DNA from 2 places in the Nonomuraea sp. B5E05 genome. Region 1 is predicted to be linked to the other one. Evidence: riboswitches for the same ligand, from Rfam matches in the RefSeq annotation. Region 1 holds a riboswitch; the other holds the start of a gene.
What was found. Region 1 has a riboswitch for S-adenosylmethionine ahead of thrC (threonine synthase). Riboswitches for the same ligand answer to the same signal wherever they lie in the genome.
Positions count from the first base shown of each region.

Region 2: another riboswitch for S-adenosylmethionine. It lies ahead of ABGB01_RS14450 (aminotransferase class V-fold PLP-dependent enzyme); the one in region 1 lies ahead of thrC (threonine synthase).

Region 1 covers NZ_JBDPMJ010000029.1:27,258-43,147, reverse strand. The annotation lists gene ABGB01_RS37745 (helicase C-terminal domain-containing protein) at 1-1,192, shown strand, start outside; gene ABGB01_RS37740 (hypothetical protein) at 1,220-1,903, opposite strand; gene ABGB01_RS37735 (AMP-binding protein) at 2,244-3,722, shown strand; gene ABGB01_RS37730 (hypothetical protein) at 3,817-4,173, shown strand; gene ABGB01_RS37725 (DNA repair helicase XPB) at 4,321-5,967, shown strand; gene ABGB01_RS37720 (hypothetical protein) at 6,190-6,525, opposite strand; gene ABGB01_RS37715 (AAA family ATPase) at 6,648-8,711, shown strand; gene ABGB01_RS37710 (YbhB/YbcL family Raf kinase inhibitor-like protein) at 8,776-9,306, shown strand; gene ABGB01_RS37705 (hypothetical protein) at 9,359-9,556, opposite strand; gene groL (chaperonin GroEL) at 9,710-11,338, opposite strand; gene ABGB01_RS37695 (cold-shock protein) at 11,694-11,894, opposite strand; gene ABGB01_RS37690 (MoaD/ThiS family protein) at 12,136-12,411, opposite strand; gene thrC (threonine synthase) at 12,436-13,668, opposite strand; SAM riboswitch class I at 13,682-13,823, opposite strand; gene ABGB01_RS37680 (RNA polymerase sigma factor) at 13,903-14,457, opposite strand; gene ABGB01_RS37675 (trehalose-6-phosphate synthase) at 14,636-15,890, shown strand, end outside.
Region 2 covers NZ_JBDPMJ010000006.1:334,703-350,592, forward strand. The annotation lists gene ABGB01_RS14415 (L-aspartate oxidase) at 1-1,016, opposite strand, end outside; gene panC (pantoate--beta-alanine ligase) at 1,100-1,936, opposite strand; gene ABGB01_RS14425 (DUF2520 domain-containing protein) at 2,238-3,128, opposite strand; gene ABGB01_RS14430 (chaplin family protein) at 3,515-3,742, opposite strand; gene ABGB01_RS14435 (SAM-dependent methyltransferase) at 3,914-4,876, shown strand; gene ABGB01_RS14440 (cytochrome P450) at 4,860-6,053, opposite strand; gene ABGB01_RS14445 (TerC family protein) at 6,053-6,838, opposite strand; SAM riboswitch class IV at 6,953-7,068, shown strand; gene ABGB01_RS14450 (aminotransferase class V-fold PLP-dependent enzyme) at 7,113-8,402, shown strand; gene ABGB01_RS14455 (DoxX family protein) at 8,404-9,054, opposite strand; gene ABGB01_RS14460 (NADH-quinone oxidoreductase subunit D) at 9,179-10,324, shown strand; gene ABGB01_RS14465 (acyltransferase) at 10,321-11,451, shown strand; gene ABGB01_RS14470 (hypothetical protein) at 11,444-11,629, shown strand; gene ABGB01_RS14475 (DUF3180 domain-containing protein) at 11,626-12,081, opposite strand; gene folK (2-amino-4-hydroxy-6-hydroxymethyldihydropteridine diphosphokinase) at 12,078-12,581, opposite strand; gene folB (dihydroneopterin aldolase) at 12,581-12,943, opposite strand; gene ABGB01_RS14490 (nuclear transport factor 2 family protein) at 12,933-13,379, opposite strand; gene folP (dihydropteroate synthase) at 13,376-14,182, opposite strand; gene folE (GTP cyclohydrolase I FolE) at 14,292-14,870, opposite strand; gene ftsH (ATP-dependent zinc metalloprotease FtsH) at 14,867-15,890, opposite strand, start outside.

The DNA.
Region 1 (15,890 bases):
ACGCGGCGACGAGCGCGACAGGCCGCTCAACGCCCTCCACGCCGACCTGCGCCGCTCGTCCGCCGCGGCGGTCAGGGAGGCCACGCTGCGGGTGCTGGCCTCCGCCCCCGGCCTCGCGCCCGAGCGGGACTCCGTGCTCGAACGGCTGGCGTGGGAGCAGCCGCGCCGCCGGGGGCCGCTGCGCGAGCAGCTCATCGAGTTCGCGCTGCGGGAGGCCGAGCAGGTGGGCATGACCGGGCTGGGCGCGCTGGCCCGGCACGGGCGGGCGCTGATCGAGGGCGACGACCCGGCCGGGGTGCTCGCGCCGCTGCTGCCGGAGCCCGTCGACCACGTGCTGCTCCAGGCCGACCTCACCGCCGTCGCACCGGGCCCGCTGACCAGCGAGCTCAACCGCTGGATGGCGCTCACCGCCGACGTCGAGTCGAAGGGCGGGGCCACGGTCTACCGGTTCAGCGAGGGCTCCGTACGCCGGGCGCTCGACGCGGGGCACGGAGCGGAAGAGCTGCTGTCGGTGCTCGGCCGCCACTCGGCCACGCCGGTGCCGCAGGCGCTGTCCTACCTGGTGACCGACGTGGCCAGGCGGCACGGCCGCATCCGCGTGGGCACCGCGAGCGCGTACATCCGGTGCGACGATCCGGCGCTGCTCGACCAGATCACCGCCGACCGCCGCTCCGCCGCGCTGCGGCTGCGCCGGCTCGCTCCCACCGTCATCGCCTCCCGCTCCTCGCGGGCGGCGCTCGTCGACTCGCTGCGCGCCATGGGGTACGCCCCGGTCGCGGAGTCGATCGAGGGCGACGTGATCGTCTCCCAGCTCGAAAGCCGCCGCACCGAGGGCACGGCGCCGGTGCGCACCATCGCGTCGGCGAACGGCCTCGACCCGGAGGTGGCGGCGGCGGCCGTACGCGCGCTGCGGGCCGGCGACGCGGCGCACCTGGCGCGGCGCGAGCCCGTCGACGCGCCCAACGGCCAGGTGCCGCGCGGGCCCGCCACCGCGACGATCTCGGCCCTGCAGGAGGCGATCAAGCAGGGCGTGCGCGTGTGGATCGGCTATCTCGACTCCCAGGGCAACGCGACGTCACGCATCCTGGAGCCGGCCCGGATGGAGGGCGGCTACCTGACCGCCTACGACGAGACCAGAGCCGCCGTGCACCGCTTCGCCCTCCACCGCATCACGGGCGTGACCGGCCTCTGACGCGGGCCCGGCCGGTGAAGGCCACGGTCAGCGCGCCGGCTCTCCGTCGCGGACCAGCCGCGTGGCCAGTTGGACCACCGCGGCGGGCGTCGGCAGAGTGAGCGCCTGGTTCCTGGCGTCGGCCAGCTGCTCGGCGCCGGTGCCCGCGCGCGGCCCGTAGGTGCTCAGGCACAGGTCGAACAGCTCGCCGGGGTCGGGGGCGCACCACGGCTGCTCCACCTCGACCGCCTGGGAGGGCCCGCCGTTCCTGGTGATGACGAGGTATGAGCCCAGCTCGGCCAGCTTGCGTGCGAGGTTGACCAGCTCGATCCGCTCGGCGCCGGCCGCGATCCAGTCGTGCAGCACGTACGCCTGCCCGGGCCCGTAGTCGGTCGCGGAGAGCAACTCCAGAGCGGTGGCGGCCGGGGACAGCACCGTGATCGTGCTCTCGGCCAGCGACATGCGTGAGAGCAGGGCGATGGCCCCTAATCGTTTGCCGCTCTCCTCCGCGCCCACGAGGACCAGCAGGTGCCGCATGGCCAGGCGGCGCACCGCCTCGGGGAAGCAGCCCGGCTCCCGGTAGGAGCGGAGCAGGATGTCGGCCTCCCGCCGGCTGAGGTCGTGCGTGACCTGGTCGGTCGTGGCGCGCGGCCGGTCGTTGACGGCGATGACGCTCGTACTGAGCGTTATGGTGTCGAGGTCGATCTCGCCTGGTTCAGGCGTGTCGGTCACGAAGCCACCTCGGTGGTTGACTGGAAATTTGTCTACAGGAAAGACGGAAGATCAAAAACTTTCTTCTTTTTCCACGAAGGCAATACAGAGCGTCACAACAGCGCTCCGAACAGGCCTTATGCGCGACTCACGGGTTTATGGGGACACGTCGACCACTCCCTTCGCCTAGATCTTCCACCATGCGGCGATCGAGGTCGAGCAGAAAGCACAAATGGCCACGGCCGGAGCTTTATATCGATTAACCGACCCCGGCGAGTATCGTCCGCATGGGCCCGTCAAGGGTGCCCGGGCACGACATCAAGGGTTGACGGCGCAACGTCATTCGCATCAGGTTGGGCATGTGACCGCGCAGACGCTGGGCAGGCTGGCCGAGGAGTCATGGAGCCGCTTCGACGACCACGACGCGATGTTCTACGACGGGGTGTGGCTCCGCAGCCACGCGCTCGCCGAACGCGCGCGCCGCATGTGCGGCGGATTCGTCGAAGCCGGCATCCGGCCCGGCGACCGGGTGGCCGTCATGATGGCGACCTCGCCCGAGGTGCCGCTGCTCTACCAGGCGTTGTGGGCGGCGGGCGCGGTGGTGACGCCGGTGGTGTTCCTGGTGGGGCCCGCGGAGCTGCGGCACATCCTGCTCGACAGCGGCGCCCGCGCGATCGTCACCTCGCCCGAGCTGGAGGAGACCGTACGCGCCGCCGCCGTCGACATCCCGATCTTCGTGGACACGGCCGAGCTGGAGCGGGCCTCCGAACACGGGCTCGTGCACAGGGACCCCGGCGACCTGGCCGCGCTCATGTACACCGGCGGCACCACGGGCAAGGCCAAGGGCGTCATGCTGAGCCACCAGGGCCTCTGGCAGGTGGCCAGGGCCGCCTACGAGCTGTCCCGCCAGGAGGGCAGGAACCGCGTGCTGGTGCCCGTACCGCTGTCCCACGCGTACGGGCTGATCACCTCGGTCGCCTCGATGCACGCCACGGAGCCGCAGCAGGCGGTGCTGATGCGCTGGTTCGAGCCGAAAGCGTTCCTGTCGCTGGCCGCCGAGCAGCGCGTCCAGTACGGCACCGTCGTCCCGTCCATGATCCAGATGCTTCTCGCCGAACCGCTGGAGTCGCATCCGCTGCCCGACCTCGCCTTCCTCACGTGCGGCGCGGCCCCGCTCGGCAGGGAGACGCTGGCGGAGTTCGAGCGCAGGATGCCGGGCGTGCAGATCCTGGAGGGCTACGGGCTGACCGAGACCAGCGCCGTGACGACCTTCAACCCGCCGGACCGGCGCAGGGTCGGCAGCGTCGGCCTGCCGCTGCCCGGCTACACGATCACCATCCGCGACAGCGAGGGCGAGGCCACGGAGCCCGGGGACATCGGGGAGATCTGCGTCTCCGGCGAGTCGCTGATGCTCGGCTACTGGGGCGAGCACGAGCCCGATCCCGAGGGCACGGCGCTGGCCGGTGGCGAGCTGCGTACGGGCGACATCGGCTGTGTGGACGACGACGGCTACCTCTACATCGTCGACAGGAAGAAGGACCTGATCATCCGCGGCGGCTTCAACGTGTTCCCCCGCGACGTGGAGGACGCGCTCAACCAGCACCCCGACGTGGTGATGTCGGGCGTCGTCGGCCGTCCCGACCCGCGCGTCGGCGAGGAGGTCGTTGCGTTCGTGCAGCTCAGGCCGGGCGCCGAGGCCGGGGCCGAGGAGCTGATCGGGTGGGCCCGCGACCGGGTCGGCCGGGTGAGATATCCGCGGGAAGTGAGGTTCGCCGACTCGATCCCGGTCACGAGCGTGCTCAAGCTCGACCGCAAGGCGCTGCGCGCGCTGCTCGGCTGAGGAGCCGCGAGCACGTCACGGCCGCACCGAGTAGGTTCTCTCGGTCAGCCGCGCCTCAATTCCGTGATAAGTGTTGACCTGTCTGGAGGTGACCATGAGCCAGCAAGACCCGTCGGGCTATCCGTACCAGCCGTACGGCGCGCCCTACGGCGAGCAGCCGCCCCCGCAGTACGGCTACGGCTACGGCTATCCCCCGCCTCCGCGCGACGAAGGCCCGCTCGCCAACGCGATCGTCTCGCTCGTGCTCAACCTCCTCGCGCTCGTCTCCTGCTGCAACGTCCTCGGCCTGCCGGGCGCGATCCTCGCGGGACTGGCGCTGAGCAAGTCGCGCACCGAGCCGCACACCGCCCGCACGATGGTGATCTGGAGCTGGGTCCTGTTCGGGGTGGGCTTCGTGCTGGGCATCGGCACGATCCTCTTCCTGGGCCTCAACGGCTACCTCGACGACTGACGGAGCTCAGCGGGTCGCTGCGAGACCGCGTCCCAGGGCGGCAGGACTAATCCTGACGCCCTGAATGTTGCACACTGGAGCGGCCGAGCCGGGATCAGGAGACGATGGTCCTGCAGGGCCCCGCCCCAACCCCACGGAGACAAGCCAGTGAGCGATGGACCGCTGATCGTCCAATCGGACAAGACGCTGCTGCTCGAGGTCGACCACGAGCGGGCCGACGCGTGCCGCAAGGCGATCGCGCCGTTCGCCGAGCTCGAGCGCGCCCCCGAACACGTGCACACCTACCGCGTCACCCCGCTGGCGCTGTGGAACGCCCGCGCGGCCGGGCACGACGCCGAGCAGGTCATCGACGCGCTGATCAGCTTCAGCCGCTACCCGGTGCCGCACGCCCTGCTGGTCGACGTCGCCGAGACCATGGCGCGCTACGGCCGCCTGCGGCTGGACAAGGACCCCGCCAACGGCCTGGTGCTGACCTCCACCGACCGGGCGGTGCTGGAGGAGGTGCTGCGCTCCAGGAAGATCCAGCCGATGCTGGGCGAGCGGCTCGGCCCCGACTCCGTGATCGTGCACCCGAGCGACCGGGGCAACGTCAAGCAGGCCCTGCTCAAGCTCGGCTGGCCCGCCGAAGACCTGGCCGGCTACGTCGACGGGGAGCAGCACCCGATCACGCTGAAGCAGGACGACTGGAAGCTGCGCCCCTACCAGCAGGAGGCGGCCGACGCCTTCTGGCACGGCGGCTCCGGCGTGGTCGTGCTGCCGTGCGGGGCGGGCAAGACGCTCGTCGGCGCGGCCGCCATGGCGCACGCCCAGGCCACCACGCTGATCCTGGTGACGAACACGGTCTCCGCCCACCAGTGGAAGACCGAGCTGCTCAAGCGCACGTCGCTGACCGAGGACGAGATCGGCGAATACTCCGGCACGAAGAAGGAGATCCGCCCGGTCACCATCGCCACCTACCAGGTGATGACCACCAGGCGGAAGGGCGTCTACAGCCATCTGGAGCTGTTCGACGCCCGCGACTGGGGTCTGATCGTCTACGACGAGGTGCACCTGCTGCCCGCCCCGATCTTCAGGATGACCGCCGACCTGCAGGCCCGCAGGCGGGTCGGGCTGACCGCGACGCTGGTGCGCGAGGACGGCCGCGAGGGCGACGTGTTCTCGCTGATCGGCCCCAAGCGTTACGACGCGCCGTGGAAGGAGATGGAGAACCAGGGCTGGATCGCGCCGGCAGACTGCGTCGAGGTGCGGGTCACGCTCACCGACGACGAGCGGCTGGCGTACGCGATGGCCGAGTCGGAGGAGCGCTACCGGTTCTGCGCGACCACGCCGTCCAAGACGCAGGTGACCGAGGCGCTGGTCCGCCGCCACCTGGGCGAGCAGGTGCTGGTCATCGGCCAGTACATCGACCAGCTCGACGAGCTCGGCGAGCACCTCAACGCGCCGGTCATCAAGGGCGAGACCCGGGTCAAGGAGCGTGAGCGCCTCTACCAGGCCTTCCGCGACAAGGAGATCCAGGTGCTGGTGGTGTCGAAGGTGGCCAACTTCTCCATCGACCTGCCCGAGGCGGCCATCGCGATCCAGGTGTCGGGGACGTTCGGCTCGCGCCAGGAGGAGGCGCAGCGGCTCGGACGCGTGCTGCGGCCCAAGGCCGACGGCGGGGGCGCCCGGTTCTACACGGTGGTCAGCCGCGACACGGTCGACCAGGAGTTCGCGGCGCACCGGCAACGGTTCCTCGCCGAGCAGGGGTACGCGTACCAGATCATCGACGCCGACGACGTGCTCGGCGGCGTGTGACGGCGGTGCCGACGGTCATGCCCAGCCGCTCGCCCGAGCGGCCGGGCATCAGCGTGGCTTCACGTCCACGAGACTCCGCGGGTCGAAGACAATCGAACCACCCCCCTCACCTGCGTACTATCACGCCGCCTGCGACATACCCCCATGATCCGACAAACCCACCTGATATGCCCGAATATTTCGGTATTCCGAGCTTGATCCCTTGTGAGCGGATCTGCCCCTCTATCTGGCCAGCAGACCGCCGACGAAGAGCACCGCCCCCGCGACGATCCAGAACAGCACGCCGGCGCCCATCAGGTGGCCGAACGTGCGCGGGTCGTGCCGCGACCACGGCAGCAGCCAGGCCGCCACCGTGCAGCACGCGGCGATTACCGCGAACACCCCCGACAGCGTGGAGACCGTGCCGAGACGCTGCGAACACCTCGCCATCGACTCGCCACCGGCGCAGAACGCCTGCAGCCCCCACCCCGCGAACACCGAGAGTCCCCACAACGCCGCCAGGAGGAAGCTCGCGACCGTGGGAATGATCGGCGAGAAGCGGAGCCGGACCCGCACCACCCCCTATGCGTACCCCAGGCCGCCGGAGCTAAATGCTTTGGAAGCCCGCAATCGTGGCGACTAAACTGGCCGATTCGCTGCCTGTAACCACCTCCGTCGTTCAACCTGGGAGGCGCTTCCGCATGCCCGCACACCAACTGGCCCCCGACATACCCACCGACGTGCTCGCCGCCGAGCAGGCACACCTGGCCGCGTCCAGAGCCGCGCTCAAAGCCATGCGCGCCCACGCCCAGTCCCTCTCGTCCGACGCGGCCGGCGACTGGGTGTCGCAGCAGATCCTCCAGTCGCTGCTCGACCAGCGGGTGGCCGCGCTCGCCGACCATCCCGACACCCCGCTGTTCTTCGGCCGCCTCGACCGCGCGGAGCGGAGGAGCCCGCGACAGGAGAGCGACGGGCCGAGCGATCGCGACCATGAGCACGAGGGAGAGAGCGACGACCTGCCCGGCACGATCTACGTCGGGCGCCGCCACGTGCACGACGGCCACAGCAGGCCGCTGGTCATCGACTGGCGCGCGCCGGTGTCCCGCGCGTTCTACCAGGCCAGTCCCGCCGACCCCATGGGGATCGAGCGGCGGCGCCGCTTCGGCTACCACGGCGGGGCGCTGACCGCGTTCGAGGACGAGCCGCTCGGCGAAGGCGTCGAGATCGGCCCGTCCAGGATCCTCACCGACGAGATCGAACGCCCCCGCACCGGCCCGATGCGTGACATCGTCGCCACGATCCAGCCCGACCAGGACGAGATCGTCCGCTCCACCCTGGCCCAGACGGTGTGCGTGCAGGGCGCCCCCGGCACCGGGAAGACCGCCGTCGGCCTGCATCGCGCCGCCTATCTGCTGTTCACCCACCGCGAGCGGCTGGCCAGGTCGGGCGTGATGATCGTCGGGCCCAACCGGGCGTTCCTGTCCTACATCTCCTCGGTGCTGCCCGCGCTCGGCGAGGTCAAGGTCGACCAGACCACGGTGGCCGGCCTGCTCGGCGACCACGCCGCGCCCGAGGATCCGATGGTGGCCGCGGTGAAGGGCGACGCCAGGATGGCGGCGGTGCTCGAACGCGCGCTCTGGCTGCACATCGTGAAACCGGAGGAGGGCCTCGTCTACACCAAGGGCGCCTACCGGCACCGGGTGGCCGACTACGAAGTACGCGAGATCGTGGCCTCCCTGCGCGGCACCACGCGCTACAACCCCGGCCGGGCGGCGCTGGCGCAGCGGCTGGCCCACATGGTCCTCGTACGCATGGAGCAGCGCGGCGAGTCGCCCGACGACCGGGTGCAGGACGCGGTGGCCCGGTCGAAACCGGTGAAACAACTCGTGGAAGCGGTCTGGCCCAAACTGACGCCCGAACAGGTCCTTCACCACTTGCTGTCAGATCCGGAATTCCTAGCGCGAGCCGCTAAATCAGATTTGTCGCCTGAAGAGCAGGAAACGCTCCTGTGGCGCAAGCCGTACCGGAGCTGGAAGTCCGCCAAATGGTCGGCCGCCGACGCCGCGCTCCTCGACGAGCTCCGCGACCTGATGGAACGCACTCCGTCCCTGGGCCACCTCGTGGTCGACGAGGCCCAGGACCTGTCCGAGATGCAGTTGCGCGCCCTCGGCCGCCGCTGCCGCAACGGCTCGGCCACCGTGCTCGGCGACCTCGCCCAGGGCACCACGCCATGGTCGACGCGTTCGTGGGAGTCGGTGCTCGGCCACCTGGGCCAGCGGGAGGGCGAGGTCACGGAGCTGACGCTCGGCTTCCGCGTGCCGAGGGAGGTCCTCGACTACGCGGCCCGCCTGCTCCCCTCGATCGCCCCAGGCCTCGCCGCCCCGCAGTCGCTGCGGCCCGGCGCCGGGTCGCTCACCGTACGCGAGGGCGGCTCGGTCGCGCAGGCCGCCGAGGAGGCCCTGGCCAGGGAGGGCTCGATCGGCGTCATCGTTCCCGACGCGATGGTCGACGCGGTCTCCGAGGCCCTCGCCGGCCTCCCCCACGCCGTTCTCGACCCCGACTCGGCCGAAGAGCACCGCCTGCTCATCGTGCCCGCGACACTCGCCAAGGGTCTGGAGTACGACCACGTCGTCGTCGTGGAGCCCGCCGACATCGTCGCGGCCGAGCCCCGCGGCCTGGCCAGGCTCTACGTGGTCCTGACCCGGGCGGTGACCTCGCTGACGGTCCTGCACGACAAGGCGCTGCCGCCACAGCTGGCGGGCTGACGGGCGTCCGGCACGGCCGCTTCTAGGATGGCTGGGCAAGGAGCTCTCAACCTAGGAGGATGCCGTGCCAGCACCCCTTCCCCATGAACACCTGCCGTCGGTCCCCGCGCTCGTGGTGGAGAGCGACGACCTCCAGGACGGCGAGCGGCTCAACGACCTGCACGTCTTCAACGACTGGGGCATGACCGGCCAGAACCTCTCGCCCCAGCTGCGCTGGTCCGGCGCTCCCGCCGAGACCCGCTCCTACGCCGTCACGTGCTTCGACCCCGATGCCCCCACAGGCAGCGGCTTCTGGCACTGGGTGCTCTTCGACCTCCCCGCCTCGGTCACCGAGCTGCCGACGGGCGCGGGCACGGCCCCGGAGTTCAAAGGGCTGCCCGCGGGCGCGGTGCACGCCCGCAACGACTACGGCACCAAAGACTACGGCGGCGCCGCCCCGCCTCCTGGCGAACCGCACCGCTACGTCTTCACGGTTTACGCGCTGGGGATCGACTCGCTCGGCCTGGACAGCGGCACCAGCCCGGCGGTGGTGGGCTTCAACATCACCGCCAACACCCTGGCCCGCGGCCACCTCATCCCCCACTACGGGGTCTGACGACGGGAAAGGCGCCCCACCGCACGCTGGTGGGGCGCCTTTCGTGTGAGGGCTAGTCGCAGGTCTCGGCCACCGGCCCCACGTTGCCGAGCAGCGGCACCCAGGCTTGCAGCGTGCACAGCGGCCCGCTCCGGGTCACTGTCTGGGTGAAGACGACAGGGTTGTCGGCATGCGCGGGAACGGCCGTGAGGGTCACGGAGGCGAGGCCGAGAACGGCGACGCCCAGCATGCGCTTACTGCGGGAGAACACTTGTCTGCTCCTTCGATGAGGTGATGCGTGGGGACAACCCTTTCTCACTCGAAGTAGCGATTCAATTGCGAAACGTAATGGCAGTCAAACAAAAGCAAGAGCGGCCCGGAAAAACCGGGCCGCTCTTTTGGGACGTGCGTCGCGAAACAGGACCTAGAAGTCCATGTCGCCGCCGCCGGGCATGCCGGCGGGAGCGGCCGGAGTCTTCTCCGGCTTCTCGGCGATGACGGCCTCGGTGGTGAGGAAGAGCGCCGCGATGGAGGCGGCGTTCTGCAGCGCCGAGCGCGTCACCTTGGCCGGGTCGAGAATCCCGGCCTCGAACATGTTGACGTATTCGCCCGACGCGGCGTTGAGGCCCTCACCCGGGGTGAGGTTGCGCACGCGCTCGACCACGACGCCGCCCTCGAGGCCGGCGTTGACCGCGATCTGCTTCAGCGGCTCCTCCAGAGCCTTCTTCACGATCGCCGCACCGGTGGCCTCGTCGCCGTTGAGCTCGAGCTTGTCGAACGCCTTGGCGCCGGCCTGCAGCAGCGCCACGCCACCACCCGGGACGATGCCCTCCTCGACGGCCGCCTTCGCGTTGCGGACGGCGTCTTCGATGCGGTGCTTGCGCTCCTTGAGCTCGACCTCGGTCGCCGCGCCCGCCTTGATGACGGCCACGCCGCCGGCCAGCTTGGCCAGCCGCTCCTGAAGCTTCTCGCGGTCGTAGTCGGAGTCGGTGCGCTCGATCTCGGCGCGGATCTCGTTGACCCGGCCGGAGATCTGCTCGGCGTCACCGGCGCCGTCGACGATCGTCGTCTCGTCCTTGGTCACGACCACCTTGCGGGCGCGGCCCAGCAGGTCGAGGGTGGCGGTCTCGAGCTTGAGGCCGACCTCCTCGGCGATGACCTGACCACCGGTCAGGATCGCGATGTCGTTGAGCATGGCCTTGCGGCGGTCGCCGAAGCCCGGGGCCTTGACGGCCACGGAGCGGAACAGGCCGCGGATCTTGTTGACCACCAGGGTCGCCAGGGCCTCGCCCTCGACGTCCTCGGCGATGATCAGCAGCGGCTTGCCGGACTGCACGACCTTGTCGAGCAGCGGCAGCAGGTCCTTGTTGGCGGAGACCTTGCCGTTGACGATCAGGATGTACGGGTCTTCGAGCACGGCCTCCATGCGGTCGGAGTCGGTGACGAAGTACATCGACGTCATGCCCTTGTCGAAGCGCATGCCCTCGGTGAGCTCGAGCTCGAGGCCGAAGGTGTTGCTCTCCTCGACGGTGATGACGCCTTCCTTGCCGACCTTGTCCATCGCCTCGGCGATGAGCGCGCCGATCTCGGGGTCGGCGGCGGAGATGGAGGCGGTCGAAGCGATCTGCTCCTTGGTCTCCACGTCCTTGGCCAGCTTGGAGAGCTCCTCGCTGACCCGCTCGACGGCCGCCTCGATGCCCTTCTTCAGAGCCATCGGGTTGGCGCCGGCGGCCACGTTGCGCAGGCCCTCACGCACCAGCGCCTGGGCGAGCACGGTGGCGGTCGTGGTGCCGTCGCCGGCGACGTCGTCCGTCTTCTTGGCGACTTCCTTGACCAGCTCCGCGCCGATCTTCTCCCACGGGTCCTCGAGCTCGATCTCCTTGGCGATGGACACACCGTCGTTGGTGATCGTGGGAGCGCCCCACTTCTTCTCCAGCACGACGTTGCGCCCCTTGGGGCCCAGGGTCACCTTGACGGCGTCGGCGAGCTGGTTCATACCGCGCTCGAGACCGCGCCGGGCGTCCTCGTCAAACGCGATCATCTTGGCTGCCATAAGGCTAGACCTCCCAGATGCAGGGTGGCTTGTCGTGGACCGAGCCGACGCCCGCGACGGCATGGGTCAGCATCTCCGTTCGGCAGACCCCATCGTCTCGATCCGGTGTTGGCACTCTGCTGCACAGAGTGCCAACGAACTGTTTAGCACTCTACCCTGCCGAGTGCAAGCGAACTCACCCGTGGCCGGCGCTTCCCCCCAGGTCAGTCGTCTGTCCGGCGAGCCGCCCCGTGGGCGCACCGCTGGCCGCGGTTCGCGCACACGGCTCGCCGTACCAGGATCGACGAAAGAAAGGTGACGGTTCGCCCGGACTGCGCTGCCGCGCGAACCCGCCGGTGCATACCAGTGCGGTGAATCAGACCGTCCTGACGGACTCCGCCTGCGGTCCCTTCTGGCCCTGCGTGATCTCGAACTCGACACGCTGTCCCTGTTCGAGAGAGCGGTACCCGTCCATCATGATCGCTGAGTAATGGACGAATACATCCTTACCACCGTCTACCGCGATGAAGCCGTAGCCCTTGTCCGCGTTGAACCACTTGACGGTGCCCTGCGCCACTTCCGACTCCTCTTACTGGGCTCCCAGACCTCGCCCATTCCTTCGCGAGACCCGTAATCGCCTGACTTAACGGAAAATCAGCCAGACGATCGCCCTCGACCATACCTGTGGCACGGGGTTTGGCAACAGAGTCAATCCGCAGACCGCGCATTTCCTCCCATCGACGGTTCGACGTTGAATTGCTGGGAAAAGAAGAAGGCGCCCACAAGGGGCGCCTTCGCCGAAGTGTGATCTGCCGCACTCAACCGCCGGCGACGGCTGGGATGATGGAGATCTGGGTGCCCTCCGGCGCCGGAGTGTCCAGCCCTTGGGTGAATCGGACGTCCTCTTCCCCCACATAAACGTTGACAAAACGCCGAATCTTGCCCGATTCATCCAGAATTCTCGCGCCGATACCCGGGTAGTCAGAGTCCAGCTTGGCCAGCACGTCACGAAGAGTCGCGCCCTCGCCACTGACCTCCGCGTTGCCCCCGGTGTAGGTGCGCAGAATGGTGGGAATCCGCACAGAAACGCTCATGGTTTAACTCGCCTTTCCTGGTTGTCAGACAGTCGCGCGGAACGCGTCGAGGGAGGGCCTGATCACGGCCGTGGGCCTGGCGTCGCCGCTGATCGCGTCGAGCGTCTTGAGGCCGTCGCCGGTGTTCAGCACCACGGTCTCGGCCTCCGGGTCGAGCTGCCCGGTCTCGGTGAGCTTCTTCAGCACGCCCACGGTCACACCGCCCGCGGTCTCGGCGAAGATGCCCTCCGTCGAGGCCAGGAGCTTGATGGCGGCCACGATCTCAGCGTCCGTGACGTCCTCGACGCCCCCTCCTGTCCGCCGCGCGATGTCCAGCACGTACGGCCCGTCAGCGGGGTTTCCGATGGCCAGCGACTTGGCGATGGTGTCGGGCCTGACCGGCTGCACGACGTCGTGCCCCGCCTTGTAGGCGGTCGACACCGGCGAGCACCCGGCTGCCTGCGCCCCGAAGATCTTGTAGGGCGTGTCCTCGACCAGCCCCAGCGCCACCAGCTCCTTGAAGCCCTTGTCGATCTTCGTGAGCTGCGAGCCCGAGGCGATGGGGATGATGATCTGCTCGGGCAGCCGCCACCCGAGCTGCTCGGCGATCTCGTACGCGAGCGTCTTGGAGCCCTCGGCGTAGTAAGGGCGCAGGTTGATGTTGGTGAACCCCCACTTGTCACCGAGCGGGTCGCCGATCAGCTCGGAGCAGAACCTGTTGACGTCGTCGTAGGTGCCCTCGATGCCGACCAGCCGGCCACCGAACACCCGGGCCATGGCGATCTTGGCTTGTTCGAGGTTGGCCGGGATGAACACGCACGCCTCCAGCCCGGCCCGCGCCGCGGCGGCCGTCACCGCGCCCGCGAGGTTGCCCGTGGAGGAGCAGGAGAGCGTGTGGAAGCCGAAGTTGCGGGCCGCCTCGACGGCCATGGCGACCACGCGGTCCTTGAAGGAGTGGGTGGGGTTGCCCGAGTCGTCCTTGACGTGGAGCGATCTGATGCCGAGCGCCCGCCCGAGGTTGCCGGCCCTGACCAGCTTGGTCCACCCGGGGTTCATGTTGGGCTTGTCGGCGACGTCGGCCGGCACGGGCAGCAGCGAGCGGTAGCGCCAGATGTTGGCGGGGCCCGACTCGATGGCCGCGCGGGTCACCTCGCCGAACTCGTAGGCCGCTTCGAGCGGCCCGAAACACTCCTGGCAGGCGAAGCTCGGACCGAGCGGGTAACGCGCGCCGCACTCGCGGCAGGACAGACCGACGGCGGGACCGAAATCGAGCGACATGAAGCGAGGCCTTCCCTCATCTTCGCCTGCGGCCACCTTGACCGCAGACCGGAATTGGCACCTTGTCCCGGTCGGCCTCGCCAGGTCGCGAGTCACAAGCCGGGAGGGTTGCCGGGGCTTCGCAGGGCCGGTCCCTCCACCCCTCTGGATGAGCAATATTCAGTTGTCGACTCGGACTCTACCCGCCCACGTGGCGGAAACGTCCTCCTGTCTCAAATAATGAGACGGACGATCTCAGCGATAATCGTCTCCCAGCACGCCCTGCACATATTTGCGCGCCTGGTGGATGCGCGACTTCGCGGTGCCGAGCGGGATGCCGAGCTGGTCGGCCACCTCGTTGTAGTCGAGCTGGACGATGTCGCGCAGAACCAGCGCCTGCGCGAGATCCGGCTTGTCGGCCTCCAGCGCCTCCATGGCGTCGAGCAGGTCGAGCCGCGAGCCCGCGATCACGCTGACGCGCCGCACGTCGGGCTTCTGCATCGGCAGCTCGTCCGAGCTCTGCTCGGCCGCCCGGCGTTTGAGCGACCGGTACGTCGTGCGCGCGCAGTTGGCCGTCACGATGTGCAGCCAGGTGCTGAACCTGGCCCGCCCCTCGAAGCGCCCGATGTTGCGCGCCACGGCCAGCAGGGTGTCCTGGGAGGCCTCCTCGGCGTCCTGGTGGTAGGGCAGGATGCGGGCGCAGTGACGCATCACATCGGGCTCGATCCGCCGCAGCAGCTCGCCAAGAGCACGGTGGTCTCCGGCCGCGGCGGAGCGGGCGAGTTCCTCGGTTAGCTCATCAAGCGCCATAGCTGGGATCCTATGGTCGTAGGGAGCCTTGTTGGCATCCTTCCTTTTCCGATGGGCCGATCACCACGATGATCAGTGTGGTTCCGTCTACGCCGACACGCCAGTCGGAAGGAGTCTCCTTGAGGTCTCACACCAGCTCACCGCCCTGCGCGCGGCCCGCCCGGCCGGAGCGGGCGCGGTGAACAACGTCCTGGTGGCCTCCAACCGCGGCCCCGTCTCCTTCACCGTCTCCGACGACGGCGAGCTGACCCTGCGGCGCGGCGGCGGCGGGCTGGTGTCCGGGTTGTCCGGCGTGGCCAAGGGCGACGGCGTCCTGTGGGTCTGCGCGGCATTGTCCGACGGCGACCGCAGCGCCGTACGCCTGGCCCCCGGCGGCCGCATCGACCAGGCCGGCTACGACACCGGCCCCCTGCGCATGCTCGACATCCCGCCCGCCACCTTCCACCGCGCCTACAACGCCGTGGCCAACTCCACGCTGTGGTTCGTCAACCACCTGCTCTACGACATCCCCAACGCGCCGCTCTTCGGCACCAAGTTCGGGCGCGAGTGGGAGTCCTACCGCGACTACAACGGCGCGTTCGCGCTGGCGCTGGCCGAGGAGGCCGGCCACGAGGCCAGGGTGATGGTCCAGGACTACCACCTGACCCTGACCCCGGCGATGCTCCGCGCCGAGCGGCCGGACCTGCGCATCGCCCACTTCAGCCACACGCCGTGGGCGCCGCCCGAATACTTCTCCCTGCTGCCCGACGAGGTGGCGCGAGAGGTCCTGGAAGGCATTCTGGGGGCCGATCACGCCGGATTCCTCACCGACAGGTGGGCGCAGGCGTTCATGGACTGCTGCGAGGCGCTGCTGGGCGCGGAGGCCGACCGCGTCGGGCGCAGCGTCACCCACGACGGCAGGACGACCCGCATCGGCGTGCACAGCCTCGGCGTGGACGGCGCCGCCCTCTGGGAGCGGGCCTGCGAGCCCGACGTCGAGTCGCACATGACCGCGCTGAAGGAGCAGGTGGGCGACCGCAGGCTGATCGTCCGCATCGACCGCACCGAGCTGTCGAAGAACATCGTGCGCGGCCTGGTGGCCTACGGCGAGTTCCTCGGCGCCCACCCCGAGTGGCACGGCCGGGTCGTGCACCTGGCCTTCGCCTACCCGAGCCGGCACGACCTGCCCGAATATCGCGAATACACCGCGTCGGTGCAGCGCTGCGCCCGGCAGATCGAGGACGAGTACGCCACGGAAGACTGGGACCCGCTGATCCTCAACGTCGACGACGACTATCCGCGCTCCCTCGCCGCGTACCGGATGGCCGACGTGCTGCTGGTCAACCCCATCCGCGACGGCATGAACCTGGTGGCCAAGGAGGGCCCCGTGCTGTCGCCGCGCTGCGCGCTGGTGTTGTCGCGGGAGGCGGGCGCGGCGGCCGAGCTGGGCTCCC
Region 2 (15,890 bases), on a different contig from region 1:
ATCGTGGGGAAGCGGGCCTGCCACGTGTCGCGGCCGAAGTGACGGCCGTCGAGGTAGACGTGCTCACGCCCGGTCTCGCGTATCCTCCGCATGATCGCCTTGGCCACGACGTCGCGCGGCGCCAGGTCGGCCAGTTCGTGCTCGCCGTGCATGAACCGTTCGCCCTCGTGGTCGACCAGGAACGCGCCCTCGCCCCTGACCGCCTCGGAGATCAGCGGCTGCTGCCCGGTCGATGCGGGGCCGAGCCAGAGGACGGTCGGGTGGAACTGCACGAACTCGAGGTCGCGCACCACGGCCCCGGCCCGCAACGCCAGCGCCACCCCGTCGCCGGTGGAGACGGCGGGGTTGGTCGTGGCGGCGTAGACCTGGCCCATGCCGCCGGTCGCCAGCACCACGGCTTTGGCGCGCACCGCGCCCACCCCGTCGCGCGCGCCCTCGCCCATGACGTGCAGCGTCACGCCCCTGGCCCGGCCCTCGGCGTCCTTCAGCAGGTCGAGCACCAGGGCGTGCTCGATCACCTCGATCGATCCCGCGCGGACCGCCTCGACGAGCGCCCGCTGCACCTCCGCGCCGGTGGCGTCGCCGCCCGCGTGCACGATCCGGCGCCGGCGGTGGCCGCCCTCCCTGGTGAGCTGGAGCTCGCCGCCGGAGGTCCGGTCGAACCGCGCGCCGCGGGCCATGAGCCGCCGCAGCGCGTCCGGCCCTTCCGTCACCAGCGTGCGCACGGCCGCCACGTCGCACAACCCCACCCCGGCGAGCAGCGTGTCGCTCAGGTGCTCGTCCGGGGTGTCGAGCGGGTCGAGCACGGCCGCGATGCCGCCCTGGGCCCAGCGGGTCGAGCCGGCCGACAGCACGTCCTTGGTCACGACCAGGACCTTGGCCGCCGGCTCCAGCTCGACGTAGCGCAGGGCGGCGGTCAGGCCCGCGATGCCCGAGCCCACGACGACCACGTCGGCCTCGACGGTCCAGCCCGGCGCGGGGGCGGTCAAACGTAGGGGGATCGCCGGTGCACTCATGGGGGTCTCCTCGCTGAGACGATTTCGTCATTATGACGATAACCCCTCGCTCCTGATGTGCTCGCCCCGGGGTGCCCGCGGGCTCAGGCGCGGGTCAACGTCACGCTGACGTTGTCGATCAGGCGCGTCGTCCCGACCCTGGCGGCCACCGCGAGCACGGCCATGCCCTCGTACGAGTCGTCCACCTCGGCGAAGGTGGCCGGATCGGCGAGGACCAGGTAGTCGACGTGAAGGCCGGGCCCCGCCGTGTCGAGCACCTCCCGCGCCGCCGCGCGGATCCTGGACGGCGTGAGCTCGGCCGCGCCGGCCCGCAGCGCGCGCGAGAGCGCCAGCGCCACCCGCCGGTCATCGTCGGACAGGAACCGGTTGCGGCTGGACAGGGCCAGGCCGTCGGCCTCGCGCACGGTGGGCACGTCGAGGATCTCGATCGGCAGGTCGAGATCGGCGACCATGCGGCGGATGAGGGCGAGTTGCTGGGCGTCCTTCTGCCCGAACACCGCCCGGTCCGGCCGGACCACGTTGAACAGCTTGAGCACCACGGTGAGCACCCCGTCGAAGTGACCGGGCCGGGCCGCGCCCTCGACGAGCGCGCCCATCCGGCCGGCGGAGACGCTCACCTGGCGGTCGGGCGCGTACATGTCCTCGACGGCGGGGTGGAAGACGACGTCGACCCCCTCGGCACGGCACGCGTCGAGATCCGCCTCGAATGTACGGGGATAACGCGAAAAATCCTCATCAGGGGAAAATTGCAGAGGATTGACGAAAATGCTGACCACGACGTGATCGGCACGAGCGCGGGCCTGCCTGATCAGCGCCTTATGCCCCTCGTGCAGCGCGCCCATGGTCGGCACCAGGGCCACCTCGCCACCACCACGCGCCTTGACCAGGTCTTCCCGGTTTCTGGCGACGATCAGCTCCATAATGACCCTTCGTGCTTATGGCCTCCACTCCGTGGAGGCGGACTCGGTCGCCGTTGATGCCGCCACCTTCCCCCGCTCTGGTCGCTACGCTCCCGCCACTCCTCCACGCGACGGCGCTCCCTCGTGCTTATGGCCTCCACACCGTGGAGGCGGACTCGGTCGCCCTTGATGCCGCCACCTTCCCCCGCTCTGGTCGCTACGCTCCCGCCACTCCTCCACGCGACGGCGCTCCCTCGTGCTTATGGCCTCCACACCGTGGAGGCGGACTCGGTCGCCCTTGATGCCCCCACCTCGTGGCGCGTTAAGTCCATATATTGCCCCCCAGCGCGTCGAGGAGCCGCTCCGCCTCCTCGGGTTTGAGCAGCCCCGCGGCGAGCGCCCGGTCGGCCGTGAGCCTGGCCAGCGCGATGTAGGCGTCGGCCGCCTCGGGAGCGGCCAGGATCAGCGCGTCGACGTGCTTGCGCACGGTGCCGGCGTCGCCGCGCACCACGGGCCCGGTGAGCCCGGCGATGCCGAGCCGCAGCACGTTGTCGAGCGCGGCGCCGAGCAGCGGCCCCAGCATCCGTCCGGGGTGGTCGACGCCGATGCGTACGAGCAGGTCGGACGACTCGGCGATGAGCGTGACCATGTGGTTGGCCGCTCCCGCCAGCGCCGCGTGGTAGAGCGGGCGGTCGGCGTCGGCGATCCAGACCGGCTCACCGCCCATCTCGATCACCAGGGCCTCGGCGATGGGACGCAGCACGTCGGGCGCGGTCACGCCGTAGGAGATGCCGGTGAGCTTGTTGAGGTCTTCGTCGCGGCCGGTGAACGTCATCACCGGGTGCAGCGCGAGCGGCAGCGCGCCGGCCTCGGCCGCCGGGTCGAGCACCGACAGCCCGTACGCCCCGCTGGTGTGCACCAGCAGCTTGCCGTGCAGGTCGGCCCCCGTGGACGCCAGCCCGTTGACCAGGTCGGGCAGCGCGTCGTCCGGCACGGTGAGCAGGATCAGCTGGGCCGCGGCCACGACCTCGTCGGGCCGGGTCGGCGTGACGCCGAGCCGGTCGGCGGCCCACCGTTGCGAATTGTCGGACACCCCGCTGGCGGCCACCACCCGATGACCCGCCTGCGCCAGCGCGGCCCCGAGGGCCGAGCCGACCTTGCCCGCTCCGAGCACGCCGACGGTCAGCCGTGCCGGGCGATCACCCGCGTCCATGACCTCACCCCTGTCGACTGCGAACGAGAAGGCCGCTGCGCACTGCCGCTCACGGGTCTCGACCAGGGACGGCAGCTCGCTGATGCGGGCCTCTTCTTCGTGATGGCGTTGCCGACCAGGGTAACGGCCTCGTGGAGCCGAGCATGTGACCGTGCCTTTGCCGCGCGTTGAGTTAACGACAAAAGCGACAAGGGCATACAAAAAACGCACCCCCTGTCGGAAGAGATGAGGAGAGGGGTCCATCGCATGGCAGCGGGCGCCGAGTCCCCTGGACCCGACGCCCGCGAAAGATGCGAACCCCTTGGAGGTGCACCGGGCCGGCCGACCGCCGACTGACCGGCCCGGACGGACCCGGGCCGGCCTGCGCCGGCCCGGGCTCGCCTCACTCAGTGGTGGCTGGGCACGTGGGCGAAGGCGCCGCCCTTGCAACCGGCGAGGGCCCCGCCGATGACGGCCACCGCGTTGCCGCAGACGTTGACCGGGATGGCGATGGGCAGGTGCAGCTGGTTGCCCGAGGCGATGCCGCCCGCACCACTGGTGATGTCGGCGTGCGCGGGGGCGGCGAGGGACAACATCGCGACGGCTCCGGCGACGACCATGGCCTTCTTCAGCATGAGGGCTCCTCTCGATTGCGCGGCCGCCTTGAGGGCCGCAGGACGTGCTCGACCGAGGGAACGGAAAGTGATCCCTTGGCGACAATGCGTCAACCGTACCCCAAGCCAAGGACACTCAGTAGTCTTTCCATAACGTACTGTGCCCGGCGAAAGTCATGAGATAGTCCAGACATGTGGCTCACATGGCGCGCCGCGACGGAGCGCGCGCTTTACGGCGAGGAGGGCTTCTACCTCCGCGAACGCCCTTCAGGCCACTTCCGCACCTCGGTCAGCGCCTCGGCCGCTTTCGCCGACGCGGTGCTGGCGCTGCTCGACGAGGTGGACGCCGAGCTCGGCACCCCCGGCGCACTCGATCTGGTCGACATCGGCGCGGGCGAGGGCACGCTGGTCACCCAGATTCTGGCCGCCGCGGAGCCCGGCCTGCGCGACCGGCTGCGTATCACCGCCGTCGACCTCTGCCCCCGGCCCGAGGGCGTGCCCGAGCGGATCCGCTGGCGCCCCGACCTGCCCGCCGCCGTCACCGGGCTGGCCATCGCCAACGAATGGCTCGACAACGTCCCGCTCGACGTGGTGGAGCAGACCCCCCAGGGCCCTCGGCTGCTCATGGTCGACGTCCGCACCGGAGAGGAGCGGCTCGGCGGCCCGCCCGGCCCGGCAGACCTCGAATGGCTCGAACGATGGTGGCCGTTGCGCCGGGTGGGGGCGCGCGCGGAGATCGGCTGCCCCCGTGACAGAGCCTGGGCGTCGGTCCTGGCACGCCTCGTCAAAGGCAGAGCGATCGCCATCGATTATGCACATCCTGTGGATAACCGTCCGCCCTGTGGCACCCTGACCGGATACCGCGACGGCGCGGTCGTGACCCCCGTCCCCGACGGCACCTGCGACATCACGGCACATGTCGCGCTCGACGCGTGCGCGGAGGCCGGCCGTGCGGCCGGTGCGATATCCACAACCTTGTCCACACAGCGTGACGCCCTCAAGGCCCTCGGCATCACCGGAGCCAGGCCGCCCGCCGACCTGGCCCACGTCGATCCGCGTGGCTACCTGCGCGCCCTGGCCAGAGCCTCCGAGGAGGGCGAGCTGATCGACCCGTCGGGCCTCGGCGGCTTCGGCTGGCTCAGCCAGTCGCGGTGAGCTCCAGGGACCGCAGGCCGCGGATGACGTAGCCGGGCTTCCACTCGGGCTCCCGCCGCAGCTCCAGCGTGGCCGCGCGATCCAGGAGCGCCCCGAACGACTCCATGAGCTCGATCCTGGCCAGCGGCGCCCCCAGGCAGAAGTGGATCCCGGCGCCGAAGGAGATGTGCGGGTTGTCGGCACGGCCGACGTCGAGCCTGTCAGGGTCGTCGAACACCGTCTGGTCCCGGTTGGCCGACCCGAACAACAACGCCACCTCCGCGCCACGCGGGATCTCCACGCCGTGCACCTCGATGTCCTCCAGCACCCAGCGCTCGAACATCTGCAGCGGCGTGTCCCAGCGCATCAGCTCCTCCACGGCCGTGGGCAGCAGCGAGCGGTCCTCGCGCAGCCGTACGAGCTCGGCGGGGTTTCTGAACAGCGACCACCAGCCGTTGCCCGTCACGTTCACGGTGGCTTCGTGGCCGGCGTTGAGCAGCAGGACACACGTGCCGACCAGTTCGTCCTCGGTCAGCTCGGCGATCTGGGTGAGCGCGCTGATCAGGTCGTCGCCGGGGCGCGGCCGGCGCTCGGCGGCCAGGGCCCTGAGGTAGCCGGCGAACTCCTCCGCCGCGCGGACCGCGGTGTGCTGGGCATCGGGGGCGGGGTTGAGCTCGTACATGCCGCAGATGTCGGCCGACCACGGTCGCAGCAGGTGGCGGTCCTGGCCGGGGATGCCGAGCATCTCGGCGATCACGGTGACCGGCAGCGGCTCGGCGACCTCGGCGATCAGGTCGCCGCCGCCCTTGGCGACGTACGTGTCCACCAGCTCCCGGGCGATGGAGCGGACCCGGGGGCGCAGCGACTCGACCATGCGCGGCGTGAACGCCTTGGAGACCAGCCGGCGCAGCCTCGTGTGCACCGGCGGCTCCACGTCGAGCATGCCCGCCCTGATCACCCTCCAGAACGGCTCCTGGAACTCCGGCTCCGGCGGCCTGCCGAACTGCTCGTGCGTGGCCACGTGCAGGTAGGACCGGCCCAGGCGGCGGTCTCTGAGCAGCGCGTTGACGTCCGCGTGGCGCGAGACCAGCCACTGGTTCGTCGGTTCGAAGTAGCTGATCGGAGCCTCGCGCCGCAGCTCTTCGTAGACGCCGTACGGGTGAGCCACGAAATCCGGATTCCAGGGATCAAAGCGCATCATTTCATCTTAGAAGCGGAATCCTCCGTCGCGGGAGTGGTCTCTTCCGTCTCCTCCTCCAGCGCCCGCTGCCTGGCGTGCCTGCCGCGCATGCGGATGTTCAGCAGCTCCACGATCACCGAGAACGCCATCGCGAAGTAGATGTAGCCCTTGGGGATGTGCTGGCCGAGGCCCTCGGCGACGAGCATCACCCCGATCAGCACGAGGAACGCCAGCGCCAGCATCTTGATGGTCGGATGCCGGTCGACGAACCTGCTGATCGGCCCTGAGGCGAACAACATCACCAGCACCGCCACCACGACCGCCGCGACCATCACGCCGAGCTCGTCGACCATGCCGACGGCAGTGATCACGGAGTCCAGCGAGAAGACGACGTCGAGCACCATGATCTGCACGATCACGGACGTGAAGGAGGCCGCCGCGGCCTTCTTGCCGTCCTTGCCGTGCGGCCCCTCCATGCTGTGGCCGATCTCCGTGACGCTCTTGGCCAGCAGGAACAGGCCGCCGAGCAGCAAGATCAGATCGCGTCCCGAGATGTCGTGGCCGAAGACCGCGAACAGCGGATCGGTCAGGCGTACCACCCACGACAGTCCGAGCAGCAGGAGCAGGCGGCTGATCAGCGCCGCGGCCAGGCCGAGCACGCGGGCCCGGTCACGCTGCTCCGGGGGCAGCTTGCCCGCCAGGATGGAGATGAAAATGATGTTGTCGATCCCCAGCACGATCTCCAGGGCGACAAGGGTGAGAAAGCCGATCCAGATTTGCGGGTCGGCCACCCATTCCAGCATTTACGCACCTCCAAGGCATGTGACGGTGGGTCTCCCGGTAGCAACGACTCGGATGCCCCATAAGTTCGCCCGCTTGCGATCCATGCCCGGGTACGGGTTATAGTCCTTGACGTAGGTCATGAGTGCCAGCGACAAGCCCCGGCTAGCTGGCCGGCAACCCTCGCGTCCGCGGCGGGGTGCCCCGGGTGAAGACCTGGTCCGCCACGAGGTGTGGCGGGCAAGCGCGGGCTCCGCTGGCTGCTCCAGGGGTCCGACGACCCCGAGGAGGATTGCCGTGTCCACGCTGACGATCTTCACGTCCGCCCACGTCCGAGCGGACGAGGCCCCCGCCACCACCGAGGAACGGCGCGTCCCCGCCGTGCTCGGCGCCGACCTCAAGGTGCCGGTCAAGGGCGGCAGGCTGCTGAGCTACGCCAACCTCGACTACGCCGCCAGCGCCCCCTGTCTCGCGCCGGTCAGCGCGGCCGTCGCCGCCGCGCTCCCGGCCTACTCCAGCGTGCACCGCGGCGCGGGCTACGCCTCCCAGCTCACCACCGCCCGCTACGAGCAGGCCCGCCACACCGTCAGCGCGTTCGCCGGCGCCCGGCCGGACGACGCCGTGATCTTCACCCGCAACACCACCGACGCCACCAACCTGCTCGCCCGCTGTCTGCCCGAGGGCACGACCACCGTGGTCTTCGACACCGAGCACCACGCCTCCCTCCTCCCCTGGCCCCGGTCCGTACGGCTGGCGCCGCCCGCCTTCCCCGGCCAGGCCGTGCGTGCCGCCGACGACGCGCTGGCCGCGATCGACGGGCCCAAGCTGCTCGTGGTCACCGCCGCCTCCAACGTCACCGGCGAGTTGTGGCCCATCGCCGCGCTGGCCCACATCGCGCACCGGCACGGCGCCAGGATCCTGGTGGACGCCGCGCAGCTCGTACCGCACCGGCGGCTCAACCTCACCGCGCTCGACCTCGACTACGTGGCCTTCTCCGGGCACAAGCTCTATGCGCCCTTCGGGGCCGGCGTGCTGATCGGGCGGCGTGACTGGCTTGCCGAGGCGGAGCCGTACCTGAAGGGCGGGGGCGCGGTGCGGTCGGTGGCCGGCGGCGTCGAGTGGCACGACGACCCGGAGCCGCGGCACGAGGCGGGCACGCCGAACGTGCTCGGCGCCATCGCGCTGGCCGCGGCCTGCGACGCGCTCACCGCCACCGGGTGGACCCCGCTGGTGCGCGAGGAGGAGCGGCTGATCGCCCGGCTGCGGGCCGGTCTCGCCTCGATCGAAGGCGTACGCGAGCTGTCCCTGTGGGGGGAGGAGCACCCGCGCGTGGGCATCGTGTCGTTCACCGTCGACGGCCGCCCGGCTCGCGAGGTGGCCGAGGTGCTGTCCGGCGAATACGGCATCGGGGTGCGCGACGGGAAGTTCTGCGCGCACCCGTTCGTCCGTCACCTGGTGGACGTGCACGCGGGCGGCGGTTGCGAGGACGGCACGGCATCAGCGGTGCGCGCCTCGATCGGCATCGGCACCACCCAGGAGCACGTGGACCGGCTGATCGAGGCGCTGCGCGACCTCACCTCCCGCTGAGTCAGCCTTTCGGCGGTTCGCCGCGGCGCGGTGGCGGCTCGTCGCCGACCAGGGCGTCGATGTCCCGCATGTCCTTGTCGCTGAGCTTGCTGTCCTTCGGCGCGCTCGACTGCCGGGGCACCTGGGGCGGCTCCTGCTGCGCCGGCTCGGGCGTCGTCGGACCCCCCGCACCGGTCGTGGTCGTGCCACCCGTGGCGGGCGCGTGGGCGGCGAGTTCCGCCTCGGCCGCACGGCGTTCGGCACGCTTACGCGACATCGTGCGGACGATGCCGTCCAGGCCGAACCTGCCGCCGCCCAGCACGAGGAACAGCAGGCTCAGCGTGCCCAGGGCGGCCGGCAGCTCCCAGCCGTTGTCGGAAGACAACGGAGTGAGCCCCCAGTGCACGAAGAAGATGGCGCCCAGCATGTTGATCAGCAGCAGCAACGCCACCGGCCTGACCAGCAGGCCAAGGATGAGGAAGATGCCGCCGACGGTCTCCACGACGGTCGCGTAGGAGGCGGCCAGCTCGGGCAGCGGGATCCCCGACTCCCTGAAGCCCTGCGCGGTGGCGCCCAGGCCGCCCTGCCACTTCTGCCATCCATGAGCCAGGAAGATCACGCCCGCCACCACGCGCGCGATCAAGGCCGCGACGTCGAACAATACCCTTTTCATGGTGATTTCTCCCCCCATTCCAGGTATTCCTCCCCATGTCCGACTTCGGGATGCATTTTCATACCAAGCTTTGACCGTCCGCCCCGCGCTGGATCGACACCCACGACGGTGGCAGCATGGCCGTATGACGGAACGTGTGGTCGGAATCGGTGCGGGCGCGAAAGAACTGGCCACCGAGGACATGATCCTCAACATCGGCCCGCAGCACCCGTCGACCCACGGCGTGCTCAGGCTCCGGCTGACGCTCGACGGCGAGCGCATCGCCACCGCCGAGCCGATCATCGGCTACATGCACCGCGGCGCGGAGAAGTTGTTCGAAGTCCGCGACTATCGGCAGATCATCATGCTCGCCAACCGGCACGACTGGCTGTCAGGGTTCGCCAACGAGCTGGGCGTGGTGCTCGCCGCCGAACGCCTGCTCGGCATGGAGCCGCCGGTCCGGGCCGTGTGGGCGCGTACGCTGCTCGCCGAACTCAACCGGGTGCTCAACCACCTGATGTTCCTCGGCTCCTACCCCCTGGAACTGGGCGCGATCACCCCGCTGTTCTACGCCTTCGACGAGCGCGAGCGCATCCAGGCCGTCATGGAGGAGATCTCCGGCGGGCGCATGCACTACATGTTCAACCGGGTCGGCGGGCTCAAGGAGGACCTGCCACTCGGCTGGCTCGACCGCGTGTCGGCGGCCGTCGAGCAGACCCGCCGCCGCGTGCCCGACATCGAGAACCTCATCCTGCACAACGACATCTTCCTGGCCCGCACCACGGGCGTCGGCGTGCTGACCCACGACCAGATCATGCAGTACGGCGTCAGCGGCCCCATCGCCCGCGCCTCCGGCGTCGACTTCGACCTGCGCCGCGACGACCCCTACCTCGCCTATCCCGAGCTGCCCGCCAAGGTGGTCACCAGGAGCGCCGGCGACTGCCACGCCCGCTTCGAGGTCCTGCTCGAGCAGCTCAAGGTCTCGCTCGACCTGGCCGACACCTGCGCCGAGCGGCTGCGCGCACTGCCCCCCGGGCCGATCAACCAGCGGCTGCCCAAGGTGCTCAAGGTTCCGGAGGGTCACACGTACGCGTGGACCGAGAACCCGCTCGGCATCAACGGCTACTACCTCGTCTCCAGGGGCGACAAGACGCCGTGGCGGCTCAAGCTGCGCTCCGCCTCCTACAACAACGTCCAGGTGCTGCGCGAGATGTTGCCCGGCCACCTGGTGGCCGACATGGTCGCCATCCTCGGCTCGATGTTCTTCGTCGTGGGTGACATCGACAAGTGACGGCACAAGAACGCGACAAGTACGTCGACTGGCTGCGCGCCCTGAGCCTGATCGTCGTGGTGGTGTGGCACTGGGCGTTCACCATTCTCGAATGGAAGCCGCACGGCCCCGAGCCCACCAGCCCGCTGGGCTTCACCTCAGGCCTGTGGATCCTCACCTGGCTGCTGCAGGTGCTGCCGCTGTTCTTCTACGTCGGCGGTCACGTGCACCTGCTGTCCTGGAACCGGGCCAAGGCCCGGGGCGTCGGCATCGGCTCGTTCGTCCTGCGGCGCATCCGCGCGCTGGCCTTACCCGCGCTGTTCCTGTCCGGCGTGTGGGTCCTCATCGGAGCCACCGTCACGTGGGCGTTCGACGTCGACTGGATGTGGCGGGTCGTGCTGCTGGTGCTCAGCCCGCTGTGGTTCCTCGGCGTCTACCTGGTGCTGATCGCGCTGCTGCCGGTGGCGCTCTGGCTGCACAGCCGCTACGACGTGCTCGCCCTGATCTGGCTCGGCGGCGCGGCCCTGGTGATCGACGTGGTGCGCTTCAGCTACGGCGTCGACCCGGCGGGCTGGCTCAACATGCTCATCGTCTGGGGGCTCGCGCACCAGGCCGGCTTCTTCTACGACCGGGTCGTGGCGCTGCCCCGGCGCTACGACAAGGGGCTGCTGTGGACCGGGCTGTTCGCCCTGTTCGGGCTGGTCTACTCGGGCATCTATCCCGGGTCGATGGTGGGCGTGCCCGGCGACAAGTGGTCGAACATGGCGCCGCCCACGTTCGTGATCGTGGCCCTGCTGCTCTTCCAGATCGGGCTCGTGGAGGTGCTGCGGCCGTCCATGGAGCGCGTACTCGTGCGGCCGGGCTGGCGCCGGGTGAACGACTTCATCAACCGCTACTCGCTGCCGCTGTTCCTCTTCCACACCACCGGCATGGCCATCGCGCTGGGGTTGTCGTGGTGGTGGTTCGGCACCATGGGCACGCAGATGCCGCCCGACCTGAAATGGTGGCTGGAGCGCCCCATCGCCGTCATCGGCCCGCTGATCTGCACCGCCCCGGTCATCTACCTCTTCGGCCGGCGCCGCCGCACGCCTGTGCGCCAAAAGCAGGGCGAGGACGTCAGCCGCTCCCTAGGCTCGGAACATGGCTGACATCGGCTTCCACGCCACCGCCGAGGACGAGCGGATCATCCGTGCCGCGCTGCGGGAAGGTGAGCGGCCGAGCGACGTGATCCGCCGCGCGCTCCGTGTCCTGCACCGGGAGATGTGGCACGACCGGGTCCGCGCGGGTGCCCGGCGCAGCACCGAAGACCTGCCGGGCGAGCACTAGTCGCGCTTCTGCTCCTCGGGCTCCTTGGGGATGCGGCAGGCGTGCTCCAGGTAGAGGGCGGCGCAGACGAGCACGACGCACGACACCAACGACCCCGTGGCGACGAGGAACTCGCCCCTCGGCGTCTCCCGGTCGAGGAGTTGCACCGTGTGCAGCCCGAACCCGGCGAAGATCCCCCCGAACACCGCCCCCGCGTACGCCGACGCCTTCGCCAGCGCGGCCAGCCGGGCCACCGCCATCGGCTCCACCGGCTTCGTGCCGGGTTTCCGCTCGATCCGGGCCTTGGTCAGCCACGCGGTGTAGCCCTCGCCGATGGCCAGCAACGTCACCGTGGGGATCGCGGTCCACGGCATGAGCGGCAGGTCGGAGTAGACGGGCCGGATCACCACCCAGGTGAGCAGCGCGACGACGACGAGGATGCCGACCAGATGGCCGGGGCGTGTGGGCCTCAATCCGGCCTCTGCAGCTTCAGATCCTCGCGCAGGCGTACGCCCTGCCGGTCGAGCCCCTCCAGCAGGTCGGCCACCCGGCCGCGCCCGGGCAGCACCGCCTCGGGGTCGGTTTTCAACCACGGCACCAGCACGAACGCGCGCTCATGAGCGAGCGGATGCGGCAGCGTCAGCTCGGGATCGTCGCTGACGGACTCGCCCACCACGATCAGGTCGACGTCGAGCGTGCGCGGCCCCCACCGCTCCTCGCGGACCCTGCCGAAGGCGTCCTCGACATTGAGCGCCCGCTCCAGCAGCCGCGCCGGCTCCAGCGTGGTCTCGGCTACCACGATCGCGTTGAGGTAGGGGCGCTGCCCGGACGGGCCGCCGACCGGGTCGGTCTCGTAGACGGGAGACGCCTGGACGAACTCCAGCCCAGGGGCGTCGAACAGGGTGTCGACGGCACCCTGCAACGTCTGGAAGCGAGGTCCCAGGTTGCTGCCCAGGGCGATGACGGCCTTCATCAGCGGCTCCGCTCGATCGTCACGACCACGTCGTCGAACGGCAGCGGGATGGGCGCCGCCGGCTTGTGCACGCTCACCTCGGCCTTGCGCACCAGCTCGCTGGACAGGCACACGTCGGCCAGCCGCTGTGCGAGCGTCTCGATCAGCTCGACCGGCTCCCCCTCCACGACCCTGACGAGGGCCTCGGCCAGCTCGCCGTAGTGGACGGTCTTGGTGAGGTCGTCGCCGGCCGCCGCCGGAGCGGTGTCGAGGAACAGCGTCGCGTCGATCACGAACTCCTGCCCGAGCTCCCGCTCGGCAGCGAGCACGCCGTGTCTCCCCCAGGCCCGCAGACCCTTGAGAGCGATGCGATCAGCGCTCAAGCTCGCCGTCCTCCTCCTCGTCGTCGTCGCTCTGGAGCACCGGCGAGCCGTGGTGCATCCACAACCGCCACCCCTGCGGGGTGCGGAGGTAGACGTTGCTGGCCACCACCTTGCCCGCGGCGAAGCTGGACTCACCCTCCTCGCCGGCGGTGAGAATGTTCTCGACGCAGGTGAGCACGGCCACGTCACCCAGCACGGTCGTGTTGACGTCGGTCAGCACGAACTGGATGTAGGTGGTGTTGGCCATGATCAACGCCCAGGACCGCAACACCTCCGAGCGGCCCGTCAGCAGGGTCCAGCCCGGGTGCACGCAGCTCACCTGCTCGTCACCGGAGTCTTCCGCCCAGATCTCGGTCATCTTGTCGAGATCGGCGTTCTCGATCGCGGTGTAGAACTCCTGGTTCACCGTCTCGATAGCGGCGGTGTCGACGCTCATGTGTTGGCTCCGGCTCTCTTCCATGCGGCGGCCACGCGCACGGCATCGGCATTGGGACCTACCTCGTGCACGCGCACGCACCAGGCGCCCGCGTGGGCGGCCAGCGCGGTCACCGCCAGCGTGGCGTCGTCGCTGCGGCTGAACGGCCGGGGTGTGCCGTCGGGGTCTGCCAGCAGCCGGCCGAGGAACCGCTTGCGCGAAGCCCCCACCAGCAGCGGGAAACCCAGTTCGGCGAGATTCGGGATGCCGGCCAGCAGCGCCCAGTTGTGGTCGGCGTTCTTCGCGAAGCCGAGCCCTGGGTCGATCACGATCTGCTCCTCCGTGACGCCCTCCGCCAGCACCAGATCGACCCGCTTGCTCAGCTCTTCGCGCACCTCGGTGACCACGTCGGTGTAGACGGCGCGGCTGTCCATGTCGTGGCTGTGGCCGCGCCAGTGCATCACGACGTAGGGGACGCCGGTCGCGGCGACCGCGCGTGGCATGTCGGGGTCGGCCAGCCCGCCGCTCACGTCGTTGACGAGCCGCGCGCCCGCCTCGACCGCGGCCCTCGCGACCTCCGCTCGCATCGTGTCGACGCTGACCCGCACGCCCTCCGCGTCGAGCGCCCTGATCACCGGGACGACCCGGGCCAGCTCTTCCTGCAGCGACACCCTGGCGGCGCCGGGACGGGTGGACTCGCCGCCCACATCCACGATGTCGGCGCCCTCACGGACCAGGTCGAGGCCGTGCTGGATCGCGACGTCCTCGTTGAACCACCGGCCGCCGTCGGAGAACGAATCGGGCGTCACATTGACCACGCCCATGACGAGGCACCGATCCGCACCTCCTGGCACGTTCATGGGCACGCTAGTCATGGGCCAAGCCTAGGCGCTTGCGGACACCTGATGACATCGTGGGTACCCCGTTCAGTCGTCAGCGGCCCAGGATCAGCGCCATCGCCTCGGATCGGGTCTTGTCGCTGGTGCGGAAGTCACCGCGAACCGCTGAGGTCACGGTCTTGGCGCCGGGCTTGCGCACCCCCCGCATCGTCATGCACAGATGCTCGGCCTCGACCACCACGATGACGCCGCGCGGCTCCAGCACCCGCATGAGCGCGTCGGCGATCTGCGAGGTCATGCGCTCCTGCACCTGAGGGCGGCGGGCGAACACGTCGACCAGGCGGGCCAGCTTGGACAGGCCCGTCACCTCGCCGCGCTGGTTGGGGATGTAGCCCACGTGGGCCACCCCGTGGAACGGGACCAGGTGGTGCTCGCAGGTCGAGTAGACCTCGATGTCCCTGACGAGCACCATCTCGTCGTGGTCGACGTCGAAAACCTTGGTCAGCACGTCTTCAGGCGTCTGGCCGAGCCCGGAATATTGCTCGGCCATGGCGCGAGCGACCCGGGCGGGCGTGTCGAGCAGGCCGTCGCGGTCGGGATCTTCGCCGATGGCGTAGAGGATCTCACGAACGGCCTTCTCGATCCGCCCCTGGTCGATGTCGTGCTGAGTCACGCACTGTCTCCGGACGGAAGGGCGTCCTGGTGGCCCGCGCCGAGCGAGCCGTTGGCCGACTGCTCCTTCGGGGTCAGGATCGGCGGGCGGTCGGAGGGCAGCCGCTTGCCATAGCCCGCGTAGGACGGGCGGTGCTCCCTGATGACCACCGGGCTGAAGATCTGGAGCACCTGCTCGCGGGAGAGGGTCTCCTTCTCCATGAGCTCGAGCACGAGGTTGTCGAGCACGTCGCGGTATTCGACCAGGATGTCCCAGGCCTGGTCGTGCGCCGTCTCGATCATCCGGCGGACCTCCTCGTCGATCGTGGAGGCGATCTTCTCGGAATAGTCGCGCTCGTGACCCATCTCGCGCCCGAGGAAGACCTCGGCCTGGCCGCTGCCGAACTTGCGGGCGCCGAGCTGCTCGCTCATGCCGTATTCGGTCACCATGCGGCGGGCGACGGCCGTGGCCTTCTCGATGTCGTTGGAGGCGCCGGTGGTGGGCTCGTGGAACACGAGCTCCTCCGCCGCGCGGCCGCCGAGCAACATCGCGAGCTGGTCCATCATCTCCGACCTGGTGGCCAGGAACTTGTCCTCCATCGGCAGCGTCATCGTGTAGCCGAGCGCGCGGCCGCGGGACAAGATCGTGATCTTGTGCACCGGGTCGGAATTGGGCAACGCGTGCGCCACCAGCGCATGACCGCCCTCGTGGTAGGCGATCATCTTCTTTTCCTTGTCGGACATGACCCGCGTCTTGCGCTCGGGCCCTGCCATGACGCGGTCGATCGACTCCTCGAGGAGCTCCATCGTGATCAGCTTCTGGTCGGCCCGCGCGGTGAGCAGGGCCGCCTCGTTGATCACGTTGGCCAGGTCGGCGCCGGTGAACCCGGGGGTGCGGCGCGCGATGACGTCGAGGTCGACGTCGGGGGAGAACGGCTTGCCCCGCCCGTGCACCTTGAGGATGCCCTTGCGGCCCTCGAGGTCGGGCCGGTCGACGGTGACCTGCCGGTCGAAACGGCCGGGACGCAGCAGCGCCGGGTCG